DNA from 3 places in the Bacillus sp. AFS053548 genome. Region 3 is predicted to be linked to each of the others. Evidence: riboswitches for the same ligand, from Rfam matches in the RefSeq annotation. Region 3 holds a riboswitch; each other region holds the start of a gene.

Region 1 (10,272 bases), on a different contig from region 3:
TTTCTCTTATTTGTACGATTGTTGTTCCACCTTTAATTGCTTCCTCAACAGATTGAACTAAATCTCTCGATCCTAATACATCTCGATCCGTTACTAAATAAAGCTTATAATCTATTTTACTTTTAGTTATAGCCATTCGATTTTCCCCCCTGTTAGAAGTGTATCAACAGAAGCTTTAGATACTTCATCAAATAAGTTTACTTTAAATGTGCCAATTCCTTGTCCTTCAGTTAAGCGAGCCTTAGCAAGCTCTCCACATAGTCCCATTGTAGTAATACCGGAAACAGCTGCTAGGAAATAATCATTCGTTGCACCAGCATAAGTTCCAATTAATGATGTACTCATACATCCAGTTCCAGTTACATCAGCTAGCATTTTATCCCCATTTGAAATGGTACATACTCGGTCTTGTTCTGCAATAATATCTACTACACCTGTAATTGCAACTACTGAGCCTAATTTCGCTGAAAGAGATTTCGCAATTTCAACACCGTCTTCTTCACCAGCTACAGAATCAACACCTTTAATTTGAACATTTAAGCCAGCAATCATTTTAATCTCTGACATATTTCCACGAACTACTGCAAAACGTACTTCTTTCAATAGTTTAGCTGTCGTTTCTGTACGTAGAGTTGTTGCTCCTACACCAACAGGATCTAATATTACTGGTACGCCTAATTGATTAGCCTTTTTACCAGCTTTAATCATTGATTGAATTGTTCTTTCATTTAATGTTCCAATATTAATAACAAGTGATGAAGCAAAAGATACCATTTCTTCTACTTCGGCTAAATCATCGGCCATAACTGGAGATCCACCTAGAGCTAACACCATATTTGCACAGTCATTTACAGTTACATAATTTGTAATGTGATGAACTAAAGGCTTTTTCTCTTTCACGCTTTCAAGAATTTGACTCATTTCATTCATAGTTAACATTTTTTTCTCCCCCGATTCGCTTTGGAACAAGCTTATTAATAACAAACTGGACAACTATATAAATCACACAAATTAAAATCATACTTGGAACAGTAGCTCCAAGGAAGAAATCTAATTGGACAAACTTGCGATAAATGAAAACCCCTAAAATCCATGTAATAAATGCAAGCCAATCAATTTTCAACGATTTTCTTATATTTGTTCTTTTTAGAATAAAGTAATCTGTTAATAAAATTGCGTACAACGGTGCAAAAAAAGAACCTATTGTATATAAGAATCCTTCATATTTCTCGATTGGGAAAATAACAGCCAATATTGTTCCAATAGCGGTAACGATAAGAGCTATATGTTTTCCATTTAGCTTCGGAAAGATAGTTGTAACTGATATTCCGGCAGAATAAGCATCCATGAAAGTAGTTGTAACAGTCGCTAAGACGACGATACCAACTGCAAATAATCCTAGATTTGCACTCATTAAAACAGCAACCGGGTCTACTTCATTAAATGCTAACGCTGCGCCTAATCCAATAATATACATCCAAGAGCTACCAAACATATAACCTATAAAACTACCAATTGCACCATCCTTTGTTGTCTTTGCAAATCGAGTATAATCACTAATTAAGGGAATCCAAGATAATGGCATAATCACCGACAATTCAACTGCTTCTCCAAAAGATAATCCAGAAGTGCTTGGTTGAGTTAAGATTTTACCACTTTTAAAAATGACAAAACAAAGCACAATTGTTAAAACAAATAGTAAACCAACCGCTAAACTATTAAGTTTTTTAGAAGCATTTTGTCCAAAGTACAACCAGATTGCGATTAATACTCCAATTACTAAACACCAAACCCATAGGTGGTCAAACCGATAATCTTTTATTGTAACTAAATTGATTGAGCGAGCTCCAGTTAAAATCATAATTGCTGTCCAGCCTAGTAACTGTAGAACATTCAAAATCGAAAACAAATAGCTACCATAGTTACCAAATGAAATTTTTGTAGATTCCATGGCTGACAATCTTTGCTGTGAACCAATGACTCCACCTAAAATAAGCAATAATGTTCCAAGTAAATGCCCTACTAAAATGGCCGTCATACCTTTCTTAAAACCTAGTGGTGCTACTAGGGCACCAGTCATAATTTCTGCTACAGAAACTGCCGCACCAAACCACAGTGTTGTAAAGTTCCACTTCGTCATTTTTGCATTTTGATTAGACATATTGAACTCCTGCCTTTTGATACAATGAGTAAAAATGATGTACAGGACCTACCCCTTTTCCGATTGAAAAGGAATGTTGGATTGCTAATGTTATATAGTTTTTCGCCTCTCTAATTGCCTCATTTAATTCAAGTTCATTTGCTAAATTAGATGTAATGGCAGAAGATAAAGTACAACCTGTACCATGGGTATTAATTGTATTGATCCTCACGCTATTAAAGCTTGTGAACTCCTCACCATTAAAACAAATATCAGTAGCTTCCCCTTCTAGATGACCACCCTTTACAAGGACGTTCTTAGCACCTAATGAGTGAATTTGAATAGCAGCTTCTTTCATCTCTTCAATCGTTGTAATTTTTCTACCAGTAATAACTTCTGCTTCAGGAAGATTTGGCGTAATAACAGTTGCTAACGGAATCAACTCTTGAATTAAAACTTCCTTTGCATCCAGACTTAATAAGTCAAATCCGCTTTTTGAAACCATAACTGGATCAACTACGATTTGCTTTGGTTTATATTGCTTTAGTTTCTCAGCAATGACTTTAATCGTCTCTATTTGAGATACCATTCCAATTTTTACAGCATCGACTTCAATATCAGTAAAAATTGCATCTAACTGACTAGCAATAATCTCTGGTGTCATATCTTGTACTGCAAACACTCCTTGCGTATTTTGGGCTGTTACTGCTGTAATAACACTCATTCCAAATACACGATGAGCTGAAAACGTCTTTAAATCCGCTTGAATACCTGCACCACCACTTGAATCAGAGCCTGCTATCGTTAATACTTTCTTCAATTTTCTTCCCCCTATTTCATGAATAGAACTCTTTGATCTTACAGATAGAAGATGAAACTTGATTTTAAATACAAAAAAGCACAAATCCCATAAGGACTTGTGCTCGAACAAATCAATGTTATGAATACAAAATATGCATTCTACCGTTCACTTTCCTACGCTGGCATTATCCAGATCAGGTTAAAGGGTCAAAGACTTCCCGTGTCTTAATCTCAGCCGAACATTTACGGCACCCCTAGTACTATTCAATTTTTTAAGTTGATTACTTTATCATCTTAATGAATCCTTCTACTTTATTCAAGTATTTAGACAGATTACTTTAATTTTAATCTTTTCTAGTTAACGCTATATTTCTATTTTTGAATAATTTGTATCACAATTTGAACTACAAGTTTTTGCGATTGAGCAAGAACCACATTTACCTTTTTTTGTTTTCTTTACATATCGTAAAAGTGTCCACCCTGCATATCCAAAAATAAGAGCCCCTATTATAATATTGACAATCATAAGTAGATACCCCTTTCTTTAGTAGCCTAAGAGACTTCCAACTTGATAGATAATTAGCGCTAATATATACGCAATAACTAATGCATATCCAACTGAGAAATACGTCCATTTAGCTGAACCTGTCTCTTTACGAATTGTCGCTACAGTTGCAAGACATGGTACATACAATAAGACAAATACCATAAAGCTAAAAGCAGAAAGTGCAGAAAACTGTGTTGACAATATTCCTTGTAAAGAATTTGCATTCGGCACATGATAGATAATATTCATGGCAGATACGACAACCTCTTTCGCTAAAAATCCTGTTAGTAAAGAAGCACCTGCTTGCCATGTCCCGAAACCTAAAGGTGCCAGTATTGGTGTAAGTATTCCGCCAATCATTGCTAAAAAGCTATCATCCATCGAAACACCTAAACCACTTGGTCCCATATAAGATAATAACCATATTACTACAGAACCACCAAAAATAAACGTACCTGCTTTTCGAATAAACCCTTTACCTTTATCCCATGTGCTTCTAAACAAAGCTTTACCTTGTGGCATACGGTACGGTGGGAGTTCTACGACAAATAATGAAAACTCACCCTTTAATATAGTAGATGAAAAGACCTTAGCTAATACTAATGCAACTACTATTCCGAGTATATACAGTGAAAAAACAACTATTGCTTGATTTTTCGCAAAAAACGCGCCAACGAATAGTGCATATACTGGTAAACGCGCCGAACAAGACATTAACGGTGTTAACAAAATGGTGAGTAATCTCTCTCTAGGCTGTTCAATCGTTCTAGCAGCCATAACTCCGGGTACATTACAACCAAACCCTATAATCATAGGTATAAATGCCTTTCCTGTTAAACCAACCATTTCCATCGAGCGATCCATTACTAAAGCCGCTCGAGACATATATCCAAAATCTTCAAGGAATGATATTAATAAAAACAAAATAAAAATTTGTGGAACAAAGACTAAAACTCCACCAACACCGGCAACAATACCGTCAAGAATAACTGCTTTTATAAAATCTGATGCATGTATTGCATTTAAACCGTTTGTTAGCCAGTCTGTTACATGTCCTGATAAAAAACCATCTAATGCGTCAGATAAAGGTAACCCCAACCAATCAAAAGTAAGCTTAAACATTAAAAACATTGTCACTAGGAAAATAGGAATACCCAAAATTGGGTGTGTAACAAATCGATCAATGCGATCAGTTAAAGTAACTGCTTCATTAGATTCTTTCTCTACAGATCTACCAATTAAATTTGAAATCACTTCTTTTCTTACAGAATAAATCCATTTTGAAGGTGACACGCCGTGTTCACTGTTTAATTGTTCCTCTGTTATGCTAATTACTTGGTCAATTTTACTAAAATCGTAGGATGAAGCTATAAATTCTATTACCTCTTTATTGTCCTCTAAGATTTGTATTGCAGTCCATCTTTTAGGAATAGATAAAGTTGAAGGTAATAGAGCCATAATATTTTTAATACCGTCTTCAATAATTATTCCATAATCAATTTCAAACTCAACTTCAGATTGAGGAATTGTCTCTATTAATTCATTTACCTCGTTTGTTCCCTTACCCGATCTAGCATCAATTGGAATAACTGGTACTTGTAATATCTTTGAGATACTAGAAGGATCAACTGAAATCCCTCTCCTTTTAGCAACATCAACCATATTTAGACCAATAATCATTGATTTATTAAACTCTAGAAGTTGAAGAGTGAGCATTAAATTTCTCTCTAATTGAGCAGCGTCAACAATATTAATCATCCCATCAAATGTTTCATTTACAAAAAAATGTGAAACAACGGCCTCATCTTTTGAAAGAGGGCTTAGAGAATAGATACCTGGTAAATCAATTAGATTTCCAAGTTTATTTTTAATAGTCCCTACCTTTTTTTCAACGGTAACCCCACTCCAATTTCCTACGTATTGGTATGTACCTGTTAAATTATTAAATAGAGAAGTTTTTCCTGTATTTGGATTTCCAATAAGCGCTATATTTAACATATTTTTTCTACCTTTATCCCTGATGCATCTAGAAATCGAATGCCAAGTGATTGTCCGCAATTTTCAATCATACAAGGTCCCTTGAACGGCATTGTACATTGTAAGCAGACCATAGACCCTTCACTTATCCCTAGATCTAAAAGACGTCTCTTCACTGCCTCACCTAGTGATGACAAATCTGTTATTTTAGCTTTTTCGCCTTTTTTTAATTCTGAAAGTAACATAAGTGATTCCCCCGGATCAAAACTTATTATATATAAACAATTAATAATGATAATCCTTATCAATATCTATATCTTAAGTTAAGTCAAGTTAATTGTCTACCTGCTTTTATGAAAAGGTTAACTTAAGAAAAAATTCTCAAAATTGAGTGAATAAAACCAAGAAAAAACCTACAAAGATCATTCAATGTAGGCTTTTTTGGAAAACAATGATTAATTAATTGTTTATTATTTTAGATCTTTAACTTCTTTTAATACACTTTCTAATTCGTCACCAGCTTGGTTAAGTGTATCTGCATTCAATGGGGTTACTTTTACTCCTGCTTCAATAATATGAAGTGGCGTTTCAACTTTTTCATAAAGTGATTTGTCTTTATCTTTTACTGAGTCTTCGAATTTTTCCCATGATTTTTCAAGTGCTTCTCCGCTATCTTTCGCTTTTGCTTCATCATTATTCGAAATTTGTGTTTTTAATTCTGAAATCGTTTTGATCATATCATCAGAACCAGTTTTAATTGCATCGTCTGTTTTCGTTCCACATGCAGATAAAGTTAAAGATAGTCCTAAAGCCATTGCTACTACTAGTTTTTTGTTAGATAACATTTTTCGTTCCCCCCGAATTTTTACTACTTTTTTTATTGTTTTTATTTGAGAATCTATTATAAATCACTGCAATACAAGCTATTAATAACAAGATCATTTGGGGTATAAAGCTCTCCCAAGTTGAATAAATCGCAAAGAAATCAATTGTTGGAATAGGAGCTTGCGTCGCCGGAAGTAATCCAGATAGCTGTAAACCATGAATTCCCATACCCGCAAATTTAAAGCATAAATAGAACATTAAAATACTTGAGACAAGGAAAAACGGTCTCATTGGAATTTTTAGGCCAACCTTTAAGATTAAGTAGCTTAGTATTGCTAAAATTGCAAATCCTAACCCAATTCCTATTAATAAAGTTGATAGCTTAATTGAAGATGCCATTCCAATAAAGAATAGTACAGTTTCAGTTCCCTCACGGAAAACTGCTAAAAACGCAAGAATTGACAAAGATAATAAACTACCTGTATTTAATGCTTTATCACTCTTAGTTTTAATATATTGTTGCCATTGCTTCGTATTAGATTTGCTATGTAACCAGTAACTCATATATAAGAGCATGACAGCAGCAAATACTCCAGTCCAGCCTGCGATTAAGAAGTTATTACTTCCAAAAGCACCTGCTGAGAATAAAATGTTTACGATAACACCTAGTATGATACTGACACCTAATCCAGCTCCAACACCAAACCAGATCCACTTACTTTTCTTTTCTTGTCCAGACTTTTTAATAAAACCTAGTAATGCTACAACTACTAGTAATGCTTCTAAGCCTTCTCTAAGTAAAATTGTTATAGCATCTAACATTGTATAACTAGTTTTAGACGCTAATGGTAATAGATAATCACGCATATGTGTGATTGTTTTTGTAGCCGCTTTCACATCAGGCGTTTTAGCAGTTAGCATTGCATATGAAGTAACCATATCTCTTTCAGCGTCAGTGTAAACTGTTTGAGATTGTGTTAATACAACACCTTCAATATTGATCCAAGATTTTCTAAATTGATCAATCTCCGAAGTTGCTCCTGATACATTATTATCTTTTAAATCTGATAATGCTTTGTTTAATATTTCGATTAAATCTTCAACACTACCAGTACTTTTTGAATCTAATTTTGAACTAGCGAACTGATGAGAAATAAACTTTTCATTTACCTCTTCTAATTCTTTAAGTGCAGTAACAAGTGCACTTTGATTCACTGTTTTTTGAGCTAGGTTATACTGAACCATTCCCATAGCTTCCTCGATTTTGCCATACGCATCAATCGATTTATTTTTTATTCCATCCTCTTTATCAAGCCACTCGTCGTTGAATTTTTTATATTCCTGCTCAGCAGATTTAAAATCTCCTTTTTGAGCAGATTGGATCGCACTTTCTACAAAAGAATTTGCATGTGTTAAATCCTCTTCAGGGCTTGCAGCAAAGGTTTTAAATGGTAAAACTAGTAATAGTAAAGCTGTTAAAGTTACTTTAATAAGAGTCTGCTTCATCGTTGATTTTCCCCTTAAATATAAATGATAATCATTATCACCTCTTGATAATAAGGCTATTTCAGATTTTAGTCAATCATATTTTTATTAACTATTTTTAATGTTTGTATCAATATTCGGCAAAATAAAAAAGCAAAAAGGATAAAACCTTTTGCTTCAGTGTGTAATACAGTTCAAAATCATATTCAGAATGTTTGAAAACCTTGCCTTTTAAGCGGTCATTAGTTAGATGAAGTAACCAAAACCTTCTGTTCAATATTTAAAATTTTATAAAGTTCATCTAGTTTTTGTATTTCATAGGTTGGAACTACATCTGAGTCATTTGAAAGCATTTTTGGATTGACCCAGCAAGTATCAATTCCTGACCCTGCCCCACCAATTATATCCGCGCTAAATGAATCTCCAATAATCAATGTCTTATCTAATTCAATGTTTGGAATTCGATCAAATACATATTGAAAGTATTCTTTCATCGGTTTTTGATAACCAGTATCCTCAGAAACGAAAATGTCTTTAAAGAAAGGATAAATACCCGCCGCATTCAAACGTTTATATTGTGTCTTTGAAACTCCGTTTGTGACAATATATAATTCGAACTCATGCTGAAGACTTGTAAGTAATTCATATGCACCTTCAACTAATTGATTTCCCTCTCCTAAATAACTTTGGTAAGATTGTTCCAGCAGAAAACCGTCAACTTCAATACCAAACTCTTTAAATAAGGTTGAAAAACGTGTGTTCACCACATCATCCCGACTTATTTTACCTTCTTCAAATGACTTCCAAAGTCCATGGTTAATCTCTTTATACCTTGATTTGATTTCATCTGTTAATGGTATATTTTGATCTATAAATAGAGATTGTAATGCTACTTTTTCCGCTGCACCAAAATCTAATAATGTATCATCTACATCTAATAATAATGTTTTGTATGTTTTCATAACATTTCCCCATCTCTATTTATTTAATTCATATTTTACTAGATTGATTTTTAACTAGCTTAATACGTTTGAAACTTATTCCGCTTAATTTAAAAATTAATATACCACTTATTATAAGCAAAACACCAATTAGATGCTTAGGAGAAAACGGAACTTTCTCAAGACCTAGCCATCCCATAGAATCAAATAACATTGCAAAAAATAATTGAGATGTGAGAACAATTGATATCGCATAAGTTGGTCCAAGAATTTTAGTACTATTCGTTAAGCAGAAAACAACACCTACACCGACTATTCCGCTAATCCAATACCAATTTTTCATATTATGCAAAACAAATAATTCCTTACCTTCAAATAAAAGCCCCATTCCGAAAGAAGCTAAAAAGCCCATTCCTAATACAAATGTAGTTGTTACCCATATTCCCGCCCGTTCATTAACTTTACTATTGAATATATTTTGTAAACCAATTAGTGATCCTGCTATTAAAGATAATATTAATCCATAAAGCATAAATTGCACCTCCAAAAAATTTCTGTATGATTCCTAAAACTATCATTCGTATATATTATTACTTGCAAGAATACTCAAACCGGCTCGATCTTTAATAAGGATACTCCCTTTTTTTCGCTCTACTAGGTCATCCTTACAGAACTGTTGAATAACTCGATTAACATGTCGATAACTCGTTCCGATTAGATTTGCTGCGTCTTTAAGATTGATTGGATTTAAATTATCGTTTTGTAAAGAATTCGCTTCATGGTATGAAACCGATAATAAGTAACTTGCTAGTCTAACTTCTACTGGATACATTAAATTAAAGCTCATTGAATTCGACTTAATAAGAAACTTTTCCGTTATGATTTCTAATAAGAATTGAAGAAACGGTGCATAGTCTTTACCAAATTTTTTTAACCAGTGATAATCTACAGCAATCATCTCAACCGCAGATATGGCTTCAACCGTATTTATATAGTTAGAGCCTCTTACATATTCAATATCTCCAATTAATTCAAGAGGCGTCTTAAATGATAGAATTAATGTTTTACCCTCCGCTGAAGAAGTATAAACTTTGATTTTCCCTTTTACTAAAATAAACAAATTTTTTGGTGAGTCTCCTTGAGAACAAATAAGGTCTCCTTGCATGAATTGTTTAAGAGTCATATGAGCTTTTAAATCCTCATTAAAAACTGCTTCAATATTATGTTCAGCTAAAAAATGATTAATTTGTTCAATATCACTAGTGATTTTCAAGTTAACTTCACCTCCTGTAAATTTACTTTTAAGAACCTAACACAATCACACCGATCAACATCATACCAATTCCAATAAATTGTGACGGACTAATAGTAAGCTTTTTGACTCCGAACCACCCTCTACTATCAATGATAAATGTTAAACTTAGCTGTGCGATTAAAAGAACAGAAATTGAAAATGTCACACCAATAATATGAATTGATGTCACATTACAAAAGATAACAAATGCTCCAAGTGCCCCACTTAATAAATAAATTGGATTCACTTTCTTAACTTCAGC
Region 2 (10,272 bases), on a different contig from region 3:
TATTCCATGTAAATGACCATGTGTTGCATAGATTGTATATTCATTCCCACGGTGAATAAATTCTTCAGGGAATTCTCCTCTGAAATCACAATTTCCTCTTACAACATTATAATCCTCTAGTTCCTTAGCATTCACTTCTAATTCTGAATCTCCACAGTGAATCATTAAATCTACACTGTCACGATATCGGTCGGCGATTTCTTGCAATGGTTTTGTCAATCCATGGCTATCACTTACAATTAGTACTTTCATTAATTTGATCCTCTTAGTAAAAAGTCTTTATCTTCTTTATTTATTACACTCATTAATGATTTAATTGCATTAGCGCGATGACTTAAGCCACCTTTTTCATCTGTTGTTAATTCAGCCATCGTTTTATCTAATTCTGGCAAAAAGAATATTGGATCGTAGCCAAAACCATTTGTTCCTCTTTTTTCATTGGCAATATACCCTTCAACTGTACCATAAACAGTGATTGTTTCTTTGCCTGGAACCGCTAAAGCTAAAGCACAATAAAATCGCGCAGTTCTTTTTCCAGGAAAAACTCCTACTAGTTCACTTAAAACTTTTTGTAAATTATCTTCATCACTTTTATGTAATCCGGCATATCGAGCAGAATAAACACCTGGTCTACCTTCAAGTGCATCCACTATTAAACCAGAGTCATCTGCAATGACTGGCGTATGTAACTCACTCGCTAAATACTCAGCTTTTAAAATCGCATTTTCTTCAAATGTAGTTCCTGTTTCTTCAACTTCTTGAATATCAGGAAAGTCTTTTAAAGACTTAATTTGAAATCCCATCGGGTTAAAAAGTGCTTCAAAATCCTTCACTTTACCTTGATTATTTGTCGCAATAATGATTGTTTCCATCCTTAAAGTCTCTCCTCGAAATGATTATTGAAATTTAATACCTTCTTGTAATAACACTTCTTTTTGTTTTTCAATTAGAGATTTAATTCCTAATTCACCTAAAGATAGTAACTCATTTAATTCTTCTCTTGAAAATGTTGCTTCTTCACCAGTTCCTTGAAGTTCAACAAACTGTCCTTTTCCAGTCATAATAATATTCATATCAACACTTGCAGCAGAATCTTCTACATAATATAAATCTAGTACTGGTCCAAGGTCATCTAAAATACCAACCGAAGTTGCTGCTAAATAATCTTTTACAGGATACGATTTCAATTTATCCATTTTAATTAATTTATCAAAAGCAAGCATCATCGCAACAAATGCACCAGTAATTGAAGTAGTTCTTGTTCCTCCATCTGCTTGAATTACATCACAATCGATCCAAATTGTCTTTTCACCAAGTGCTTCTAAATCAACTACTGCTCTTAACGCTCTTCCTATTAAACGTTGAATTTCCATTGTTCGACCAGTAACTTTACCTTTAGATGATTCACGTATTGTACGCTCTTGAGTAGCCCTAGGTAACATTGAATATTCAGCTGAAATCCAACCTTTTCCACTATTTCTCAAAAATGGCGGTACACGGTCCTCAACTGTTGCATTACAAATTACCTTCGTATCACCAATACTGATCAGCACAGAACCTTCTGCATGCTTTGTATAGTGAGTAATAATCTCTATGGGTCTAAGTTCATTATTTAATCTTCCATCTGTTCTTTTCATGATCGTTCCTCCTACAAAATCTTCCAAATACTAGTATAGACAAAAATGTGATTTCATTTCTACTTATTAAGTGTAATTTATAGATAAAATTAAAAACCTTGTACAAAAATCATCACAATTTTTGTACAAGGTTTAAATTTAAAACATTTTTTTAAAGTTAAATATTATCTTTCCCTAACCACTGGCTTACAATTTTTTTGTATTTACATCCTTAGGTCTAGAAACAGGTTGGCTTAAAGGCTTGCCTTGTTGGTCTAGCGCAGTTAATTTTCCATTGATTTGAATTTCAATAGACTTAACTCCTTTTTGCTCAGTTAAAGAAAGTACAAGTGGCTGTAGTACATCATTATTGATCATATTTTTTGCAATATTTCCATAGATACCATCGTTAAAATTAAGTACTAGTTTACCGCCTTTGAAAACAGGTTGACTAACTAGTTTCGTATCAGTTCCAAAATCGGAAACTAAATTCGAATATTCAGATGGACCTTTTACAAGTTCATTTACGATTGCTGAATATGAATCTGTTTCAGCATTTGAAATCCTAGTCGTTACAGGTACATAATAAGTGTCTCCCATTTCCCCTTGAGAAACATAATATAACGTAACTGGTCTGGAGTTCATAATATCTACAATATCACCTTTATCAAAGTTAATTCCATCATCTCTTGTTAACCCATCACCAATTTGAGCTTTATTTACTGGCATCGATGCAAGCTCTTTTCCGTTTACTCGAATTTTCACCTTTGTCACATTATCAAATTGAGTTAACGTCCAAGTAACAGCTTGAAACACTTTTAATTCATCTTCAGCACGGTATTGCTTAAATTCTGGTGAAAAATCAGCAATAATCGTACCATCCTTTTGAGTTTGAACACCTAAAACTTCAGTATTCGGAGGTAAAACTGCTTGGAAACCATTCGGTAATTCATCTGTAACAGGACCATCTTTTACTAAGTACTCTAACGCTTGTTTAGCCAAGCTAGTAGACTTAGGTAATTGGAACGTTTGCGGTACAATATACCCGTTACGATCAATTAAATATAATTCCCTTTTTACAGTTTCCTCTTTCTTTGCTACTTCTTTTGAAGGTTGATCACTTTTATAAACTACAGTTTTAGGTGGATCAATGTCAGTTGAAGATTTCGTTGGAAGTAAACTACATCCACTCATTGTTGCAATTCCACATACCGCTGCCGCTGTTACTAACAATCTTTTTTTCATCACCATACTCCCCCCACGCTTTTTTACTATTTATACGAGCCTGTACATTTTTTAGAACAAGCTAAATAGAAAAAAATAAATAATTTAAATCTAGCTCTAAATTTACTGGAAATATTCACCTAAAAGACCTATCGTTCATATGATAAAAAGACTAAATGAATACCCATCCGAAGAACAGCTCGGTCAAGCAAGGAGGGTTAGCACAGTTGAAGGATAGAGACTATCAAACAAAGCACACACTCACAAAGCGTGAAAAAGAAGTATTCGAGCTTCTTGTTCAAGATAAGACTACAAGAGAAATTGCTGAAGAACTTTTTATAAGTGAAAAAACTGTGAGAAATCATATTTCAAATGCAATGCAGAAGCTTGGGGTTAAGGGGCGATCACAAGCAGTTATAGAGCTTCTTCGTATGGGAGAGCTTGAACTGTAGTTATTTTGTAGAAACACTTCTACAAACCAACATACTGCCGGCATTCTAATCACATGCCGGTTTTGGTATTTACATTGAAACTTAAGTTTTACATTTCACTATTTTCTTGCTTGTAAAGAATCTGATTATCTAAATTGAAAGTTTAACTTTATATCCTACTTATAGTAGATAAAAAAGCCTATCCGTAAATTAGGATAGATGCTCTGCTATAGGGGGATTTTATTTTAGCTCTTTTTACCTACCTAAAACTAAACTAATTAAAATAAAAAAATCGTTTCCTGTTGGATAACGATTTTCTTATTTTATATACTATAAAATTTCTTAGTATTTTCATATAAAGTTTTATATGCATTTGATAGATCTATCTCTTTTAACTCAGCTATCTTTGCAACCGATTGATGCATAAATTTTGGATGTGTCCACTCATTCTCAAAAGGCCCTTCAAATGGCCAAGGACCATCTGTTTCTATCATCATTAATTCTAAAGGATACTTTTTTACTAAGTCTTGAATCTCATTTTCATATAATACATCTGGTGTAATTGAGATAAAATACTCATTTTGCATCATCCGTTTAATTGTAAGTTCGTCCCCTTTAAACCAATGAAAATGGGCTTTTTTAATAAAATATTTTTCTAATAGATTACAGACGGTTTCGGCGTCCTCATACACCGCATGTAATATAATCGGTTTATTTAACTCTTTTGCAAGTGAGATAAATTTTTCTAGTAATTGAATATAAGGTACGTAATCAATCTGTTCTTCTAAATTCTTATAATATGGTAAACCAACTTCCCCAATTGCGACCATTTCATCCTGATTATTCTTAATCCATTCAATTAATTGATTAACCTCTTCATCAGATGGGATTTGTTGTTCAGGATGAAATCCGAATGCTGGATATACACTATTATTTTGATTTTTTAACTCTAAATTTTTCTTACTAGATTTTAAATCCATCGATACCGAAATGAGCGCCTCGATTTCGTGTGTTTCTAAATTAGCTAATATTTCTTCTCTTTGACTAATATCATAAGAATCTAAATGAATATGAGCATCTATCATTTTCATCGTATTACTCCTTCTCTAAAGCCAAATAGATTTTTCTTTTATATTCCGTAAATTCATCACTCAATAATAATTCTTTTTTACGTGGTCTTGGAAATGGAACAATGATTTCTTCTTTGATTTTTGCGGGTTTGTCAGAAAATATATATATTCGATCAGACATTAACAACGCTTCATCAATATTATGCGTTACTAATAAAATTGATCGTCGTTGCTCCTCCCATATTGATAAGAGCCATTGTTGCATTTCAAGTCTAGTGAACTCATCTAAAGCTGAAAAAGGCTCATCCATACACATGAACGACTGCGGTGCTAGTAGAGACCTTAAAAATGAAACTCTTTGTTTCATACCACCAGATAATTCATGAGGGTAAGCATTCTCATAGTTTTCTAAACCAGTTTTTTTAAGCCAGTCTCTTGCCAACTTTTCATCAGGTTTATGCTTTAATTCTTGTGACAAAACAATATTTTTTAATACTGTTCTCCAAGGTAGTAATGAATGATCTTGAGGCATAAAACTAACATGACCAAGTTCTCCATTTATTATCGACCCATTTAACTTTACTTCTCCGGAATCAGGTTTTAGTAAACCACCTATAAGATGAAACAACGTACTTTTCCCGCTACCAGATGGGCCTAAAATTGAAACAAATTCTCCCTCGTTTACATAAAGAGAAATATTCTCTAGAACTTGATGACCGCTATAACTCTTTGATAATTGTTCCACTTGTAATGTCATTTCCGTTTCTCCCCTTTAACTTTCCATTTAACAGTAAAACGTTCAATTACGACTATTAGGAAGAAGAAAAGCATACTTAAAAACATAATGATAAAAATTGAAACAAATACTCGATCTGTTCTAAATGAAGATGAAGCTAAAGTCATATACACCCCAATTCCAGATTTCGCTCCGAGCCATTCAGATATAACTGCCCCCATAACACTATAAGTTGCAGAAATCTTTAAGCCTGAAAAAATGGAAGGTAGAGAAAAAGGCAATTCAACTTTCCAAAAAATTTGTGATTTGGATGCTCCCGCCATTTTCATATAATTTATTAGTTCACTTGGTGTTTGTCGGAAACCATCTAAAGCTGAAACTGTAACTGGGAAAAAACAAACAAGAGAAATAATAATTAATTTAGGTAATACACCAAATCCAAACCAAATAATTAAAAGCGGTGCCAATACGATAATTGGTACATTTTGCGAAAGAATTAATAATGGGTAAAAAGCTTCCCTAACACCTGGAATTAAATGCAATAGAAATGCGATTAAAAATCCTAATAAACTACCAATTAACAATCCAATAATCGTTAATTGAATTGTAGAAGAAATATGAGGAAGTAGTGAATCAGATGACTTCATTCCTTCTTTAAAGATTGCGATCGGTCCTGGCAATAACCAAGATTCGATTTTCCAAATTTTAATACTTAGCTGCCAACAGATTAAAAAAAGCAGGATGACAACGATTGGTTGCCATCCTTTAATATTTTTTGATTTCATTAACGGTACTTCTCCGTTAACACATCCATCGTAATACCTTGTGGTTGATAAAGTATTTTCATTTGAGTTATAACATTGTGGCAACCTATTTCAATCATTCTTTCATTCATTTTTTGAACAACCATTAATAATTGATTCAAGTCGCCTTCCATAGTTGTTTCCAATGGTTGAACTTGATATTTTACACCTGATTCATCAATAATTTTAATTGCTTCATCAACTGCTGGAATAACATCCTCAATATTATTTGTTTTCGGTATAATTTGGACACTCATTAAAGTAGATTGCATTTTTGCTCCTCCTTATTTCGCTGGTAAGAAATCATTCGTAAATGCTTCTTTCGGCTTAAAGTTTCCTTCTAATAATTTATTTTCAGCTAAGAAATCAGCATAGTTTTTCCAAACTGATAACTTTTGCTCACCCCAACGGTCTGCATCATCTTTATATTTAGATGCTAACCATTCTTGGCTTTTTTCCACTAATTTTTTATCTAAATCTGGATTATCCTTTATTAAAATCGATGCAGCTTCTTTTGGGTTATCAATCGCAAAATTATATCCTTTTGATGCTGCAGCCACAAACGCTTTTACTATTTTAGGGTTTTTACTAATCATTTTTTCGTTTGTAGCTAAAACTGGAGTATAGTAATCTAGCTTTTTACTATAATCAGTTAAATAAATCATGTTTAATTTTTCTCCACGTAGCTCTGCTTCAATCCCTGTCCATCCTTGATAAATCCACGCAAAATCGATATCTCTCTTTACCGCTGTAAAGAAATCAGCATCACCCATATTAACGATATTTAACTTATTAACATTAGCATTTTCTTCTGACATAAGTGATTTTAAAATAGCCTTTTCAACCGGTGAACCCCATCCACCATATGTTTTTCCAACGAAATCTTTTGGAGACTTAATTTCTTTTTTCACTGGTGAAGCAAACCCAGAAGTATTATGTTGAATAATTGCTGCAATTGATACAATCGGTACATTTTGAACTCTTGCTTGTGTAATTGACTCTTGATAAGAAACTCCAAAATCTGCTTTACCTGATGCCACCAATTGGTCTGCACCTGTTTCTCCTGGGCTGATTATATCTACATCAAGTCCTTGTTCCTTAAAATAACCTTTTTCCTTTGCAACAAATAGCCCAGTATGATTTGTATTTGGCGTCCAGTCTAGTACGACTGTCACCTTTTTTAATTTCTTTGTCTTTTTAGTAGTAGCAGTTTTGTTTTGACCACACCCGGTTAACATTAAACAAATAGCTACTAAAAATACTACTAGTTTTTTCATTATCTATATCTCCTTTTTGTTTTTTGTTTATACAAAAAGAAAACGTCCGGATACTAACCCGGACGTAAATGCGCTGTAAAAAACATATCTAAAAAGAGATACTGTTCCCTACGCTGGCATCACCCAGATCAGGTTCTAAGAGTCAACACCTTAAGGATGCTATCTCAGCCAGCAACACTGGCTCCTCCACATTTTTCTCATATAAACTTCCCTCATTAATATAACAGATAATGATTGAATTTACGAATTATTTTTAACTTGTGTTTAAATGTTTTAATACTCTGTTAATAAGCACAATAAAACTATGAAATTTTAACATTTTTAAAAAGAGAATGATAAACAAAAATATCATTTCTTATAGTAAAATCTTAAATGAATAAAGAATATACTACATCAACAAATTATTAAGTAAAATGAGGGGATTTTTTGAATAAGCCAATCGGAGTCATTGACTCAGGTGTTGGGGGCTTAACAGTTGCCAAACAAATTATAAGACAATTACCTAAAGAGGACATTTTATATTTAGGCGATACAGCAAGATGTCCATACGGATCACGACCATATACGGAAATTAGAGAATTCACTTGGGAAATGACTAATTTTCTATTGGAGAAAGATATTAAAATGTTAGTCATCGCCTGTAATACAGCAACTTCAGTAGTCTTAAATGAAATGCGAGAAAAACTTCAAATCCCAGTCATTGGAGTTGTCCGCCCAGGTGCTAGAGCAGCAATAAAATTAACACAAAATGACCAAATCGGTGTCATAGGAACGAATGCTACTATTAATAGTAAAGCATATCATTCTGCACTAAAGCGAATTAATGACAAAGTTATAATTGAAGGTTTGGCATGCCCAGAGTTTGCTGGAATTGTTGAAAATGGGGACTACAATAAACCTGAAATATTTGAGATTGTTAAACACACTCTTGCACCGCTTATTGATTCAAATATTGATACCCTAATACTAGGTTGCACGCATTACCCATTATTAAGTCCAATCATCCAAAAAGTGATGGGACCATCAATCCAACTGATCAGCTCTGGTGATGAAACAGCTTTAGAAGTAAGTGCAATTCTGGATCAACAAAATATTTTATCTAACTCTGAAATCACTTCACATGAATTTTTTACAACTGGGGATCCAACCATTTTTAGTAAAATAGCTTCATCCTTATTCCAAGAACCGATGGAAAACGTAAAGTATATTAAACTATAAAAGTCAATAAACCACATTAAATGAAAAAAACCAACAAAGGCTTACTTTGTTGGTTTTTTTGTTTTTAAATTGGGGACGCTCTTCTATTTCAAAAAAACTATTCTTTTGTATTACTTGAAAAATAATCTTTAAGCATCGCATTGTTTTTTACAATATCATCTAATGTATATTGATCTAAAACTTTTAAAAATTGTTCTAATGCATTATTAAATATATGTTTTAAAGAACAAACAGGTGTAATAACACAAGTATTGCCGTGCTCAAAACATTCTACAATATTAAAGTCTTCTTCAGTTTTACGAATAATTTCACCGATATTTATTTCTGATGGTAATTTAGCTAAACGGATTCCACCGTTTCTACCACGGATCGTTTCGATATAGCCCATCTTTCCTAAATTATAAATTATTTTCATTAAATGGTTTTTAGAAATATCATAAGCTTCAGCGATGTCCTTAATATTAACTAATTTTTCACCTGGCTCAGAGCTTAGAAATATTAGTACACGAAGAGAGTAATCCGAATAAGTTGTTAAACGCATAACTTGTCCTCACTGTTTTATTTAAGATTAATCATAGCATAATTGTGAACTTTTTTTAAACTTTTATGTATTTTTGCGAAAAAATTCACAAAAGATGTATTTTACATATTGCTTTAAATAAATTCTAGGTCTAAGATAAAGATGTATTTATAATACTACTTTAAAACGTGATTAGGGGGATTTTTCATGCTATCTCAAAAAACAATTGATATTATTAAGTCAACAGTTCCAGTCTTAGAAGTAAAGGGTACAGATATAACTAAAGTATTCTATAAAAATTTATTTACTAATCATCCTGAACTATTAAATGTATTTAATCATACAAATCAACAACAAGGTAGACAACAAACTGCACTTGCAAATACTGTTTTAGCTGCTGCACAGAACATTGATAAACTAGCAACAATTATTCCTGTTGTAAAACAAATTGCGCAAAAGCACCGCAGTCTTCAAGTTAAAGCTGAGCACTATCCAATCGTAGGGCAACATTTACTAGGGGCAATAAAAGAAGTACTTGGTGATGCTGCAACTGATGAAATACTAGGTGCTTGGGCGGAAGCATATGGAATTATTGCACAAGTATTTATCGATATCGAAAAAGAAATGTATGAGGAAGCATCTTCTCAAGAAGGCGGATGGTCTGAATTTAAAGAGTTTAAAGTCATCGAAAAAGTGGAAGAAAGCGATGTAATTACTTCATTCTACTTAGTTCCTAAAGATGGTTCTTCAGTTCCTACTTTCTTATCTGGTCAATATATTACTGTTCGTTCACAAATTCCTGGTGAAGAATATTTATCAAACAGACAATATAGTTTATCTGATGCACCAGGTAAAAATCACTTTAGAATATCAGTAAAAAGAGAAGCTGAAGAAAACCAACCACTTGGTAAATTCTCAAACTACCTACACAATCAAGTAAATGTTGGTGATACACTGGAAATTACTGCTCCAGCAGGTGAATTTACTTTAAATACTGAAATTGATTCAGATGTTGTTTTCTTAAGCGGTGGTGTTGGAATTACTCCATTAATTAGTATGGCTAAGTCAATTGCAAGTAATCAACCAAACCGTCAAGTCAACTTCATAAGCGCTTCAAGAAATGGTAAATTACAAGCATTTGAAAATGAACTTAACCAATTAAAAGAGCAATTAACAAATTATAATTTATCATTTGTTTATGAAAATCCATCTGAGGAAGATCTTAAAAATAATAACTTTAAAAAGCAAGGTTATATTGATGCAGAATGGTTAAATAACAATGTTAAATCAGACAATGCAGATTATTACGTATGTGGACCAGTACCATTTTTAAAGGCCATTATTACAAGCTTAAAAGAATTAGGAATTAAGGATACA
Region 3 (10,272 bases):
ATGTATATGCCGCATCTATATTTTGAGACAAGTGCGGTTTTAATAACGTTAGTATTGCTTGGAAAATATTTTGAGTATATTGCTAAAGGGAAAACGACTGAAGCAATTTCAAAACTAATGGAATTGCAAGCTAAGGAAGCAATTGTTTTAGAAAATGGAAATGAAGTTTATGTACCATTGGAAGCTGTAAAAGTTGGAGATCTACTACTTGTTAAACCAGGTGAGAAAATTCCAGTGGATGGGGTCATTGTTTCGGGAGTATCTACAGTTGATGAATCAATGATTACAGGTGAGTCTTTACCAGTTGATAAAAAGACGGATGATAAAGTTGTTGGAGCAACAGTCAATGGAAATGGTATTTTAACAATACGAGCTGAGAAGGTTGGTAAGGATACGGCATTAGCAAATATTGTAAAAATAGTTGAAGAGGCACAAGGTTCAAAAGCACCAATTCAAAGATTAGCTGATCGAATTTCGAATATATTTGTTCCAATTGTGATTGGCATAGCTATATTGACATTTATCATTTGGTTTTTTGTAATCGATCCACAAAATTTGCCCAAATCAATTGAAGTAGCAATAGCTGTTTTAGTCATAGCATGTCCTTGTGCTTTAGGACTTGCTACACCAACTTCGATTATGGTTGGAAGTGGAAAAGGTGCGGAAAATGGGATTTTATACAAAGGCGGAGAATTTCTAGAAACTACCCAAAAAATTAATACAATCATTCTTGATAAAACAGGTACTGTTACAAAAGGAAAGCCTGAAGTAACAGATATCATTAATTTAAATCATCGAGAGGATTTATTGAAGCTCGTTGCAAGTGTAGAGAAAATGTCAGAGCATCCTTTAGCACAAGCAATTGTTCAATACGCTGTTAAACAGGAATTGCAACTAACTGATATTACAGAGTTTATTGCCATACCTGGACATGGAGTAGAAGCCTTGATTGAAAATAAAAAGGTATATATCGGTACTAGAAAGTTAATGAATGAAAAGAATATCGATTTTTCTTCAGTAAATGAACAATTAATCGTATTTGAATCTGCTGGAAAGACAGGAATGTTAGTAGCAATTGAAGAGAAGCTAGAAGGTATTATTGCCGTAGCCGATACAATAAAAGAATCTTCAAGAAATGCGATTAAAGCATTAAAGGATTTAAAAATAGAAGTTTTTATGGTAACCGGTGATAATAAACACACAGCACAGGCGATTGCAGATCAAGTTGGGATTGAAAATGTATTTGCTGAAGTTCTACCAGAGAAAAAAGCAGATATAGTAGCTGAACTACAAAAACAAGGGAAAATTGTTGCGATGGTTGGAGATGGGATTAATGATGCTCCAGCTCTTGCTAAAGCTGATATTGGTATGGCGATTGGTACTGGTGCAGATGTAGCGATTGAAACAGCGGATGTTACGCTAGTAGGTGGCGACTTATCACATATTCCGAAAGCTATTAGCTTAAGTAAGAAAACTATGAATAATATTCGCCAAAATTTATTTTGGGCGTTATTTTATAACAGTTTAGGTATACCGATAGCAGCTTTAGGGTTGTTGCAGCCTTGGATTGCAGGTGCTGCCATGGCATTTAGCTCTGTATCGGTTGTCATAAATGCATTACGATTAAAACGCATAAAAATTTAGGAGGATTTAGGAATGGAAACAATTTTAAAAGTAGAAGGTATGACATGTGGACACTGCAAAGCTGCAGTTATGAAAGCTGTAGAAGGAGTGTCTGGTACAAATAATATAATCGTAAGTTTAGAAAATAAAGAAGTAACATTCAATACTTCAAACGCTGAAACAATTGAGAAAGTGAAAGAGGCTATTGAAGATCAAGGGTACGATATCGTTTAAACTAAATGTTTATCGAACAAATAAAAGGCGAACTATAGGTTCGCTTTTTATTTGAAAAAAAATACTATACTGGGGAGAGAATTAGATGAAATACTTATTGTTGTTACTTAGTTTTGTTATTGTTTTTGGATTAAGTGGTTGTGAAAGTAAGACACACACAGGATCAACTCATCAAAATATGAATCATGAAACAAAAGAAGAGATAGATACTACTCAAGTAAAATTTTCATTTAATGGTATTCCAGAGAGTAATAATAAAGTAGATTTAAACATACAGGTTAATAGTTTAAAAGGAAAACCAGTTGAACAGTTTGAAATTGAACATGAAAAATTAATGCATTTGATCGTTGTAAGTAAGGATTTATCTTTTTTTGACCATTTGCATCCACAATATAAGGGTAAAGGATTGTTTACAGTAATACCGAACTTTCCAAATGGCGGTGAGTATAAGTTATTTACAGATTTTAAACCTAAGGACTCCGATAAAAACGTAAAATCCAAATTAGTAAAAGTTTCTGGGCAACAAGTCAAACCGGTTTCACTAATACCGGATAAAGTATTAACAAAAGTAATTGATGGAAAAGAGATTACTTTAAAATTTGATAAATTAACGACAGATCATGAAGTTAAAATGACATATACGATCAAAGATGCTAAAACAAAAAAAGATATTAATGATTTACAGCCTTATTTAGGTGCAGTTGGTCATGTTGTTGCGATTAGTGGCGACACTAATACATATTTACATGTGCATCCTATGAATGAAAAATCAAGCGGACCTGTTGCGGAATTCATGACGAGTTTTCCAAAAAAGGGATTGTATAAAATATGGGGACAGTTTAAGCAAAATGGCAATGTGTTTATCGTACCATTTATAGTAGACGTACCATAATTTCCTTCCATGATAGCTGCTGTATTAATGTTGGAAGAACAGTTATTGAATTTCCAATCGATGAAGAATCTAGCTTAACATTAGCAGGTTCAGTAGGGAATGAATCTAATTAAATTATAGGAATTGTTTATAATTAGCCCTTTCAAAGACTAGTAAATTATTAGTCTTTGAAAGGGTATTTTTCTATTTTAACCTAAAACTTTGCGATAGAGCTCCTTAGCAACAGATGGTTCCTTTGTACCGTGAATAATCGCTCGACCGTCTTTAAATAGAACAATGCGATGATCTTCATATGTACATGACAATAAATAAGGATTTACAATCAAATCATTTACTAACCCTTGTAATCTTTCAGAAAGGTTAGTTAGTGTTGGGATTTTAGGAGATGATACTCTTAATTGGACTGCATCTCTTCCACATAAAACGTATGACTTCATATGGTCATCATCTTTTAAAAATGGATAACTTCTTATAGGACCACATGTTGGACAATTTTTATTTTTCAATTTTTCAATGTTTATATCAGACTTTTCATGCTTCCAAACATCAATCGATTGTAAGATTGGTAAAAGTTCATAGTTAGTAAGATATTGCATGGCATAGGTTACTTGGTAGGCAGCAATCATTTGCACAATTGGACTGATTACTCCTACTGTATCGCAAGTCATATTTAAAGTTGGTATATGATTTAATAAACAGTTAAGACATGGGGTTTTACCTGGAATAATTGGAAATGAGAGGCCATAGCTTCCTACACACGCACCAAAAATAAAAGGAATTCCATGCTTAATAGCTGCATCATTCACTACCATTCTAGTTTCAAAATTATCTGTTGCATCTAGTATGATTGTTTGACCTTTAATCATCTCTTCAATATTAAGACTAGTAATATCTTTTATTAAACTAGTAATCGATACTTCACTATTAATTTGTTGAAGTCGATTTTTAGCTGCAATTACTTTAGGTAGTTTATTTCTAGCATCCTCTTCAGTATAAAGAGATTGCCTTTGTAAATTACTCCATTCAACGTAATCACGGTCAACAATTGTTATATTTCCAATGCCGGCCCTTACAAGCATTTCTGCTATTGATGAGCCTAGTGCACCAAGACCAATAATAATGGCACTGGCTTTTTGTAAGTTTGATTGACAATCGCTTCCTAAAAATAATTCTTGCTTTGCATAACGGTTTGTCAAGAATTCACCAACCCTGTGATTGGGCTACTAGCTTCACCATAATTTTTTTCTTCAATTCTTCCTGCCTCAAAACCAAGCCTTCCAGCTTCAATAGCAAGCTTCATTGCAACTGCCATTTTTACAGGATCTTTCGCATTAGAAACTGCAGTATTTAAAAGGACTCCATCAGCACCTAGCTCCATTGCAAAAGCAGCATCTTTTGGTGACCCGATTCCGGCATCTACTATAACAGGTACATTCGATTGCTCAATGATGAATTTAAGATTTAATGGATTAATAATTCCTTTTCCGGAACCGATTGGAGATGCACCTGGCATAATCGCATGTACTCCAAGTTCTTCTAGTCTTCTTGCAAGCACAACATCATCGGAAGTATAAGGTAATACAATAAATCCTTCGTTTAATAACATTTCTGAAGCTTTCAATGTTTCGATTGGATCGGGTAATAATGATTTATCACACCCAATTACTTCTACCTTGATCATATCGCACAAGCCTGACGCTTTTGCCAATCTAGCAATTCTAACTGCCTCTTCAGCGGTTTTTGCACCAGCCGTATTAGGTAATAATTTATATTTCGATAGATCTAATTGTTCAAGAAAATTTGGTTGAGATTCTTCAAAAATATTCATTCTTCTAACAGCAAAAGTTAGTATCTCGGCTTCCGATACTTCAACAGCTTCTTTCTGGACTTCAAATGAAGGGTATTTTCCTGTTCCTAATAATAATCTTGAATGAAACGTATGATTTCCTACTTTTAACATAATTAGCCACCACCTACAAAATGTATTAATTCTACAGAATCTCCGTTTGAGAGACGGGTTAACGGATACTGTTCTTTATAAATAATTTCTTTATTAACCTCGACAATAACAATTCGGTTTTCTAATTGATATTCATTAAGTAGATCCTGAATTGTACAGGTTTTGCTCGAAATATCGATATTCTTTCCGTTTAATCTTATTTCCAAATGCTTACACCTCCAAAGAGTTAAAATTAGCGATTGATTTTAAATGCTTCGATCCAGTTACGATCGACTTTCCGCTTAAGGATCAAATCTCGAATTAATTTTCCAGTAGCCGGTGCAAGCAATATTCCATTTCGAAAATGGCCGGTCGCAAATAAGATTTGATCTTCTTCTGGATGAGTACCAATAAAGGGATTATAGTCTATAGTTCGCGGTCGTAATCCTGCCCAAAATGAATCAATTTTCATGTCTTCAATTTCGGGAAGCATTTTTTTAGCGTTTCGTATTAATGACTCAACTCCCCCTAAACTAGGGTTCTCATTCCATTCGTTATCAATCATCGTAGCTCCGATGACAAGGCGTCCGTCATTCCTTGGAACAATATAATTTTGTTCATGGAACAGAGTATGCTTTAATGCAACTTTTTCACTTTTTACCGAGATGCATTCACCTTTAACGGGAATAATTTCGTGATGTAATCCAAGCTGTCCAAACAATGAATTACTCCAAACGCCACTTGCAACTACAATGGTTTTTGCTTCAAAATTACCATTTGTTGTTTTAATTAAATAATGTGAATCATTTTTTTGAATTTGAAATACATGTGTATAGTCAAAAATAGTTGCACCTAAAAGTTGAGCACCTTTACAAAATGCGTTACAGACAGAAACAGGTAATACATTCACGTCGTCTTCAATATAAGCTGCTCCAATAATGTTTGAATGGACACCAGGTATCTGCTTTTTTAACTCCTCCTGGTTATACCAAAGTGCCGAAGTTTGAGTGAGTAGGGGAGTTAATTGTTTTTTTTCTAATTCTGTATAAGCTAGTTTGAAAATGCCACCTTTTTTAAGTTCAATATCAATTCCACATAATTCTTTTAATTCTTCTTGAAGATGAAAATAAGTTAATTGACTGTTTCTTGCAAAAGTAAAAAATGACTCGGAGTGATCCCACTCGGAATGGGCACCAAGCATTCCAGCAGCTGCCTTAGTTGTTTTCTGTCCAACTTGCTGTCCTTCAAGAACTGCGACATTAATGTTTTCTTTCGCTAGATAATAAGCAATGGAACAACCTATTATTCCTCCACCAATTACTACCACATCAAATTTCTTGTTCATAAGCGAATTTGCACCTTTCAAAATATTGCAGCGCAGCTTCTAGAGGATTTTGAGCAGAAAATATGCCAGACATGACAGCAATACCATCAATGTCGTTCTCTTTTAGAACTTGGATATGTTCAGGTAATATTCCGCCGACTGCATAGATTGGTATAGTTAACGTTTTTTTCATTTCTGGAATTAGTTCAATTCCATTAGGTGTTAATCCATTTTTACACTCTGTTTCAAAACAATGACCGTACATAATATAGTCAGCTTTATCATTTTCTGCCTGTATTGCTTCAGTAAGAGTGTGAACTGATTTTCCTACTCGTAAATTAGGAAAATATTCTTTTACATCAACAAGTGGAAGACCATGTCCTGGCAAGTGAATATTTGATAGATTAGAGAAAATAGCTATATCTAATCGATCATTTAAAACAATTTTTTTCATATCTACTTTGTTCATTTTTAGTAGATTTAAGAGTGATATTAGCTCGATTGCCTTTTTCGATTTTTCACGAATATGTACATAGTCGACTGCATCGATTATTTGAATTATTTTTGTAGCAAGTACTTCGACTGAGTGCTGATCATCTGTAATTGCAATAAGTTCCATGTCCCAGCGCCTCTTTCATTAGCAAAATTTTTTCAAACAAAAAAACCACTTTCCTAAAAAAAGAAAGTGGTTACATTGCACGCAGGAAAAATATAAAATGCGCCACTTTCCTACGCAGGTACTAGCCTGTTCAGGTTTTGAGGGTTTAAAAGTAACTACTTTATTCTCAGCCCTTATCAAGGGATCCCCTAGTGATGAATATGTATGAAAATTAATCTTAGCATAGCATATAAAAAATAATATTCAATACTAAATATTTTTTACTAATCTATTTTTTTACCAGAAATTGGGCTTGAAGCATAATGAAATCAAGTATTTTTGCGAGTATAAAAAAGCTTAAATTTTTTTGAATTGGCCATTTCTGTAAAATTTTAGGGAAATAAAAGCATTTACATTTTAAAAATGAGGGTTTATATTTAGGTGGAACAATTTAATCGATTGACTAGGGGTGTCCAATTAGTTGGGCTGAGAGAGAAACGTGCATAAGTTTCTTAACCCTCAGGACCTGATCTGGTTCATACCAGCGTGGGGAAGTTAGAAATTTCTCATTAATGATTTCATAATTGTTAATGTAGTTTTACTAACATTTAGCCGGGTCTTAAATATAAGATTTCGGCTTTTTTTCATGCTTTAAATGGATTGGATTTCGTCCTTTTTAAACTAATTAAAAAGGGGAATGAAATCAAATGAACAATTCTGTAAATGAAATGAATTTTTCCATCATGTCTAGTTTTTCAGGGAGTAATAAGGTGTATGTTGAAGGATCTAGACCTGACATTAAAGTACCAATGCGTGAGATTCAATTAAGTCCAACAACTGGTACTTTTGGCGAAGAAGAAAATGCTCCAGTTAGAGTTTACGACACTAGCGGACCTTACACAGATTCAGCTAGCTCAGTTGATATTCGAATGGGACTTAAGGCGATTAGACAAAACTGGGTAATCGAGCGAAATGATGTTGAAGAGTATGAAGGGCGTGAAATAAAGCCTGAAGATAATGGATATAGAAAAGAGTCAGATCAACATAATGTTGAGGTATTTAAAGGGTTAAAAAGAAAACCATTACGTGCAAAGGATCATGGAAATATTACTCAAATGCATTATGCTCGTAAAGGGATTATTACACCTGAAATGGAATTTATTGCAATTCGAGAGAATGTTTCAGCTGAATTTGTTCGCGATGAAGTTGCAAAAGGAAGGGCTGTCATTCCATCGAATATTAATCACCCTGAAAGTGAGCCAATGATTATCGGTCGTAATTTTCATGTGAAAATTAATGCCAATATAGGTAATTCAGCCGTTACGTCCTCAATTGAAGAAGAAGTAGAAAAAATGACATGGGCTACTCGTTGGGGAGCGGATACGATGATGGATCTTTCTACTGGGAAGAATATTCATACAACACGTGAATGGATTATCCGAAATTCTCCAGTACCAGTAGGGACAGTTCCGATTTATCAGGCACTTGAAAAGGTTAATGGGATTGCGGAAGACTTAAGCTGGGAAGTATTTAGAGACACTCTAATCGAGCAAGCGGAACAAGGGGTAGACTATTTTACGATTCACGCGGGTGTATTATTACGATATATCCCATTAACGGCAAAACGAGTGACAGGAATTGTATCTCGAGGTGGATCTATTTTGGCTCAATGGTGTTTAGCTCACCATAAAGAGAATTTTTTATATACTCATTTTGAAGAAATTTGTGAAATTATGAAGCGTTATGACGTAACATTCTCTTTAGGAGATGGACTTAGACCAGGCTCAATCGCCGATGCAAATGACGAAGCACAGTTTTCTGAATTGGAAACACTAGGTGAGTTAACGAAAATTGCATGGAAACACGATGTTCAAGTTATGATTGAAGGACCGGGACATGTACCAATGCACTTAATTAAAGAGAATATGGATAAACAATTAGAGATCTGTCAGGAAGCGCCATTTTATACATTAGGACCGTTAACGACTGATATTGCACCTGGATACGATCACATTACATCAGCGATCGGTGCAGCAATGATTGGTTGGTTTGGTACTGCAATGCTTTGTTATGTAACTCCGAAAGAGCATTTAGGTCTTCCAAATAAAGAAGATGTTAGAGTAGGTGTTATTACATACAAAATAGCAGCGCATGCAGCTGACTTAGCAAAAGGGCACCCTGGTGCACAAAAAAGAGATGATGCACTTTCAAAAGCAAGATTTGAATTTAGATGGCGTGATCAGTTTAATCTTTCCCTTGATCCTGAAAGAGCAATTGAATATCATGACGAAACATTACCTGCTGAAGGAGCTAAAACAGCACATTTTTGTTCAATGTGTGGTCCAAAATTCTGTAGTATGAGAATCTCACAAGATATTAGAGATTTAGTAAAACAAGAAGAACTTCAGAATGATTCAATCATTGAAGAAGGAATGAAAGAAAAAGCACTTGAATTTAGAAAACAAGGCGGAGAAATCTATCAATAAGGGTGTGGGCCTTATATGAATAGGGTAGAAGAAATCATAAAAGAAATAAAGAATTTGGAAAGAAATATGAGTCAGTTAAAAATCGAATTGATCACAATTCAAAAAAATTGTGTACACGATTTCCAGAAGAAAGATACGATTCAGGAATGCCTTAAATGCAGTTTAATTGAAAGCTTGTCTTGGTAAAACGTGAAACAATAAAAAACAAACCTCAAAACAAAGAGGTTTGTTTTTTTACTCGAAAATTAATGTTCTGACAAACTATTGATTGAAACTTCTTCCTCTCGATCTGGTTGACCAAGCGGATAGATTCTAGCAGTTTCATTTGTTTCATCAACATGTTGAATGTAAATTGGTACTCCATTATATGTAACATTAGCCATTTCAGGTGAAGAAGCAATTTCTTGAGCTCGTTGTTTATTCATAAGGAACCTCCTCTAATTAAAAATAGAAACCTAACATATTATTAACAGAGATATACTTGAGTATTCATAAACAAGTACAAGCTTTTTTATAAATAAAAAAAACTCCTGTTAAAATTTAACAGAAGTTTTATAGTTTTTAATGATTACCAGTGATGTCCATATCCATATCCGTCATGTCCAGACCAGCAAGCTGCTCCAACAATGATTAATAAGATAAATAGAACAACGATTAAAGCAAAACCGTTAAGATGGTGACCGTGATGTCCAGTACTCATACATGTGACCTCCTTCATACGATATTTAAGGGAAACTCCCTTAGGGTCATGTAACTAATTGAAAATTACAATTAGGAGAGGTGGATAATGTATCGTATGTTTTTTTGCCAACTATGAAACTAGTCTATAATGTAATTAGGCTTATACCTAGACGTAAGTTTTAATAAATGAATTATTTTTCCTTAGGAAGTGAAATTGCTGTTTCAACTACATAACCATTTTGAAACTTCACAGCAATTGTACCTAAATAAGTGTCAGTAGGCTGAAGTGTTTCAGTACAAGTAAAATAACGAATATGTACAACTTCTTTCGTATCTTTACTAATCTTTTGACAAGCAAGTAAATTACTTAGTCGTTTTAATGCGATCTCTCTTTTCACTCCAATAAGATCTTTTTTAATAAATGATTCATAATAATTTTTTAATGGGAACATTTTAACAGCTCCTGTTCATTCGAAAATAAAATTTCTTAAGTCG

Evidence for each region. Region 3 has a riboswitch for thiamine pyrophosphate ahead of thiC (phosphomethylpyrimidine synthase ThiC). Riboswitches for the same ligand answer to the same signal wherever they lie in the genome.
Region 1: another riboswitch for thiamine pyrophosphate. It lies ahead of thiD (bifunctional hydroxymethylpyrimidine kinase/phosphomethylpyrimidine kinase); the one in region 3 lies ahead of thiC (phosphomethylpyrimidine synthase ThiC).
Region 2: another riboswitch for thiamine pyrophosphate. It lies ahead of CN946_RS05155 (ABC transporter substrate-binding protein); the one in region 3 lies ahead of thiC (phosphomethylpyrimidine synthase ThiC).

Annotation. Positions count from the first base shown of each region.
Region 1 covers NZ_NUHI01000005.1:29,423-39,694, forward strand. The annotation lists gene thiE (thiamine phosphate synthase) at 1-136, opposite strand, end outside; gene thiM (hydroxyethylthiazole kinase) at 127-939, opposite strand; gene cytX (putative hydroxymethylpyrimidine transporter CytX) at 923-2,161, opposite strand; gene thiD (bifunctional hydroxymethylpyrimidine kinase/phosphomethylpyrimidine kinase) at 2,154-2,960, opposite strand; TPP riboswitch at 3,096-3,207, opposite strand; gene CN946_RS02050 (FeoB-associated Cys-rich membrane protein) at 3,306-3,467, opposite strand; gene feoB (ferrous iron transport protein B) at 3,486-5,486, opposite strand; gene CN946_RS02060 (FeoA family protein) at 5,480-5,710, opposite strand; gene CN946_RS02065 (hypothetical protein) at 5,936-6,310, opposite strand; gene CN946_RS02070 (FTR1 family iron permease) at 6,300-7,796, opposite strand; gene CN946_RS02075 (YjjG family noncanonical pyrimidine nucleotidase) at 8,018-8,737, opposite strand; gene CN946_RS02080 (DMT family transporter) at 8,766-9,248, opposite strand; gene CN946_RS02085 (Crp/Fnr family transcriptional regulator) at 9,291-9,989, opposite strand; gene CN946_RS02090 (DMT family transporter) at 10,018-10,272, opposite strand, start outside.
Region 2 covers NZ_NUHI01000008.1:45,410-55,681, reverse strand. The annotation lists gene CN946_RS05200 (metallophosphoesterase family protein) at 1-252, opposite strand, end outside; gene CN946_RS05195 (XTP/dITP diphosphatase) at 252-872, opposite strand; gene rph (ribonuclease PH) at 897-1,637, opposite strand; gene CN946_RS05185 (GerMN domain-containing protein) at 1,824-2,867, opposite strand; gene CN946_RS05180 (helix-turn-helix domain-containing protein) at 3,068-3,292, shown strand; gene CN946_RS05175 (TatD family hydrolase) at 3,595-4,362, opposite strand; gene CN946_RS05170 (ABC transporter ATP-binding protein) at 4,367-5,098, opposite strand; gene CN946_RS05165 (ABC transporter permease) at 5,095-5,862, opposite strand; gene CN946_RS05160 (thiamine-binding protein) at 5,862-6,152, opposite strand; gene CN946_RS05155 (ABC transporter substrate-binding protein) at 6,165-7,157, opposite strand; TPP riboswitch at 7,246-7,355, opposite strand; gene racE (glutamate racemase) at 7,584-8,375, shown strand; gene CN946_RS05145 (RrF2 family transcriptional regulator) at 8,473-8,916, opposite strand; gene hmpA (NO-inducible flavohemoprotein) at 9,103-10,272, shown strand, end outside.
Region 3 covers NZ_NUHI01000034.1:27,013-37,284, forward strand. The annotation lists gene CN946_RS17915 (heavy metal translocating P-type ATPase) at 1-1,644, shown strand, start outside; gene CN946_RS17920 (cation transporter) at 1,657-1,857, shown strand; gene CN946_RS17925 (hypothetical protein) at 1,943-2,749, shown strand; gene CN946_RS17930 (ThiF family adenylyltransferase) at 2,938-3,945, opposite strand; gene CN946_RS17935 (thiazole synthase) at 3,942-4,709, opposite strand; gene thiS (sulfur carrier protein ThiS) at 4,712-4,915, opposite strand; gene thiO (glycine oxidase ThiO) at 4,942-6,033, opposite strand; gene CN946_RS17950 (thiamine phosphate synthase) at 6,017-6,631, opposite strand; TPP riboswitch at 6,722-6,831, opposite strand; TPP riboswitch at 7,066-7,180, shown strand; gene thiC (phosphomethylpyrimidine synthase ThiC) at 7,318-9,096, shown strand; gene CN946_RS17960 (small acid-soluble spore protein H) at 9,342-9,521, opposite strand; gene CN946_RS17965 (YjcZ family sporulation protein) at 9,665-9,796, opposite strand; gene CN946_RS17970 (hypothetical protein) at 9,969-10,229, opposite strand.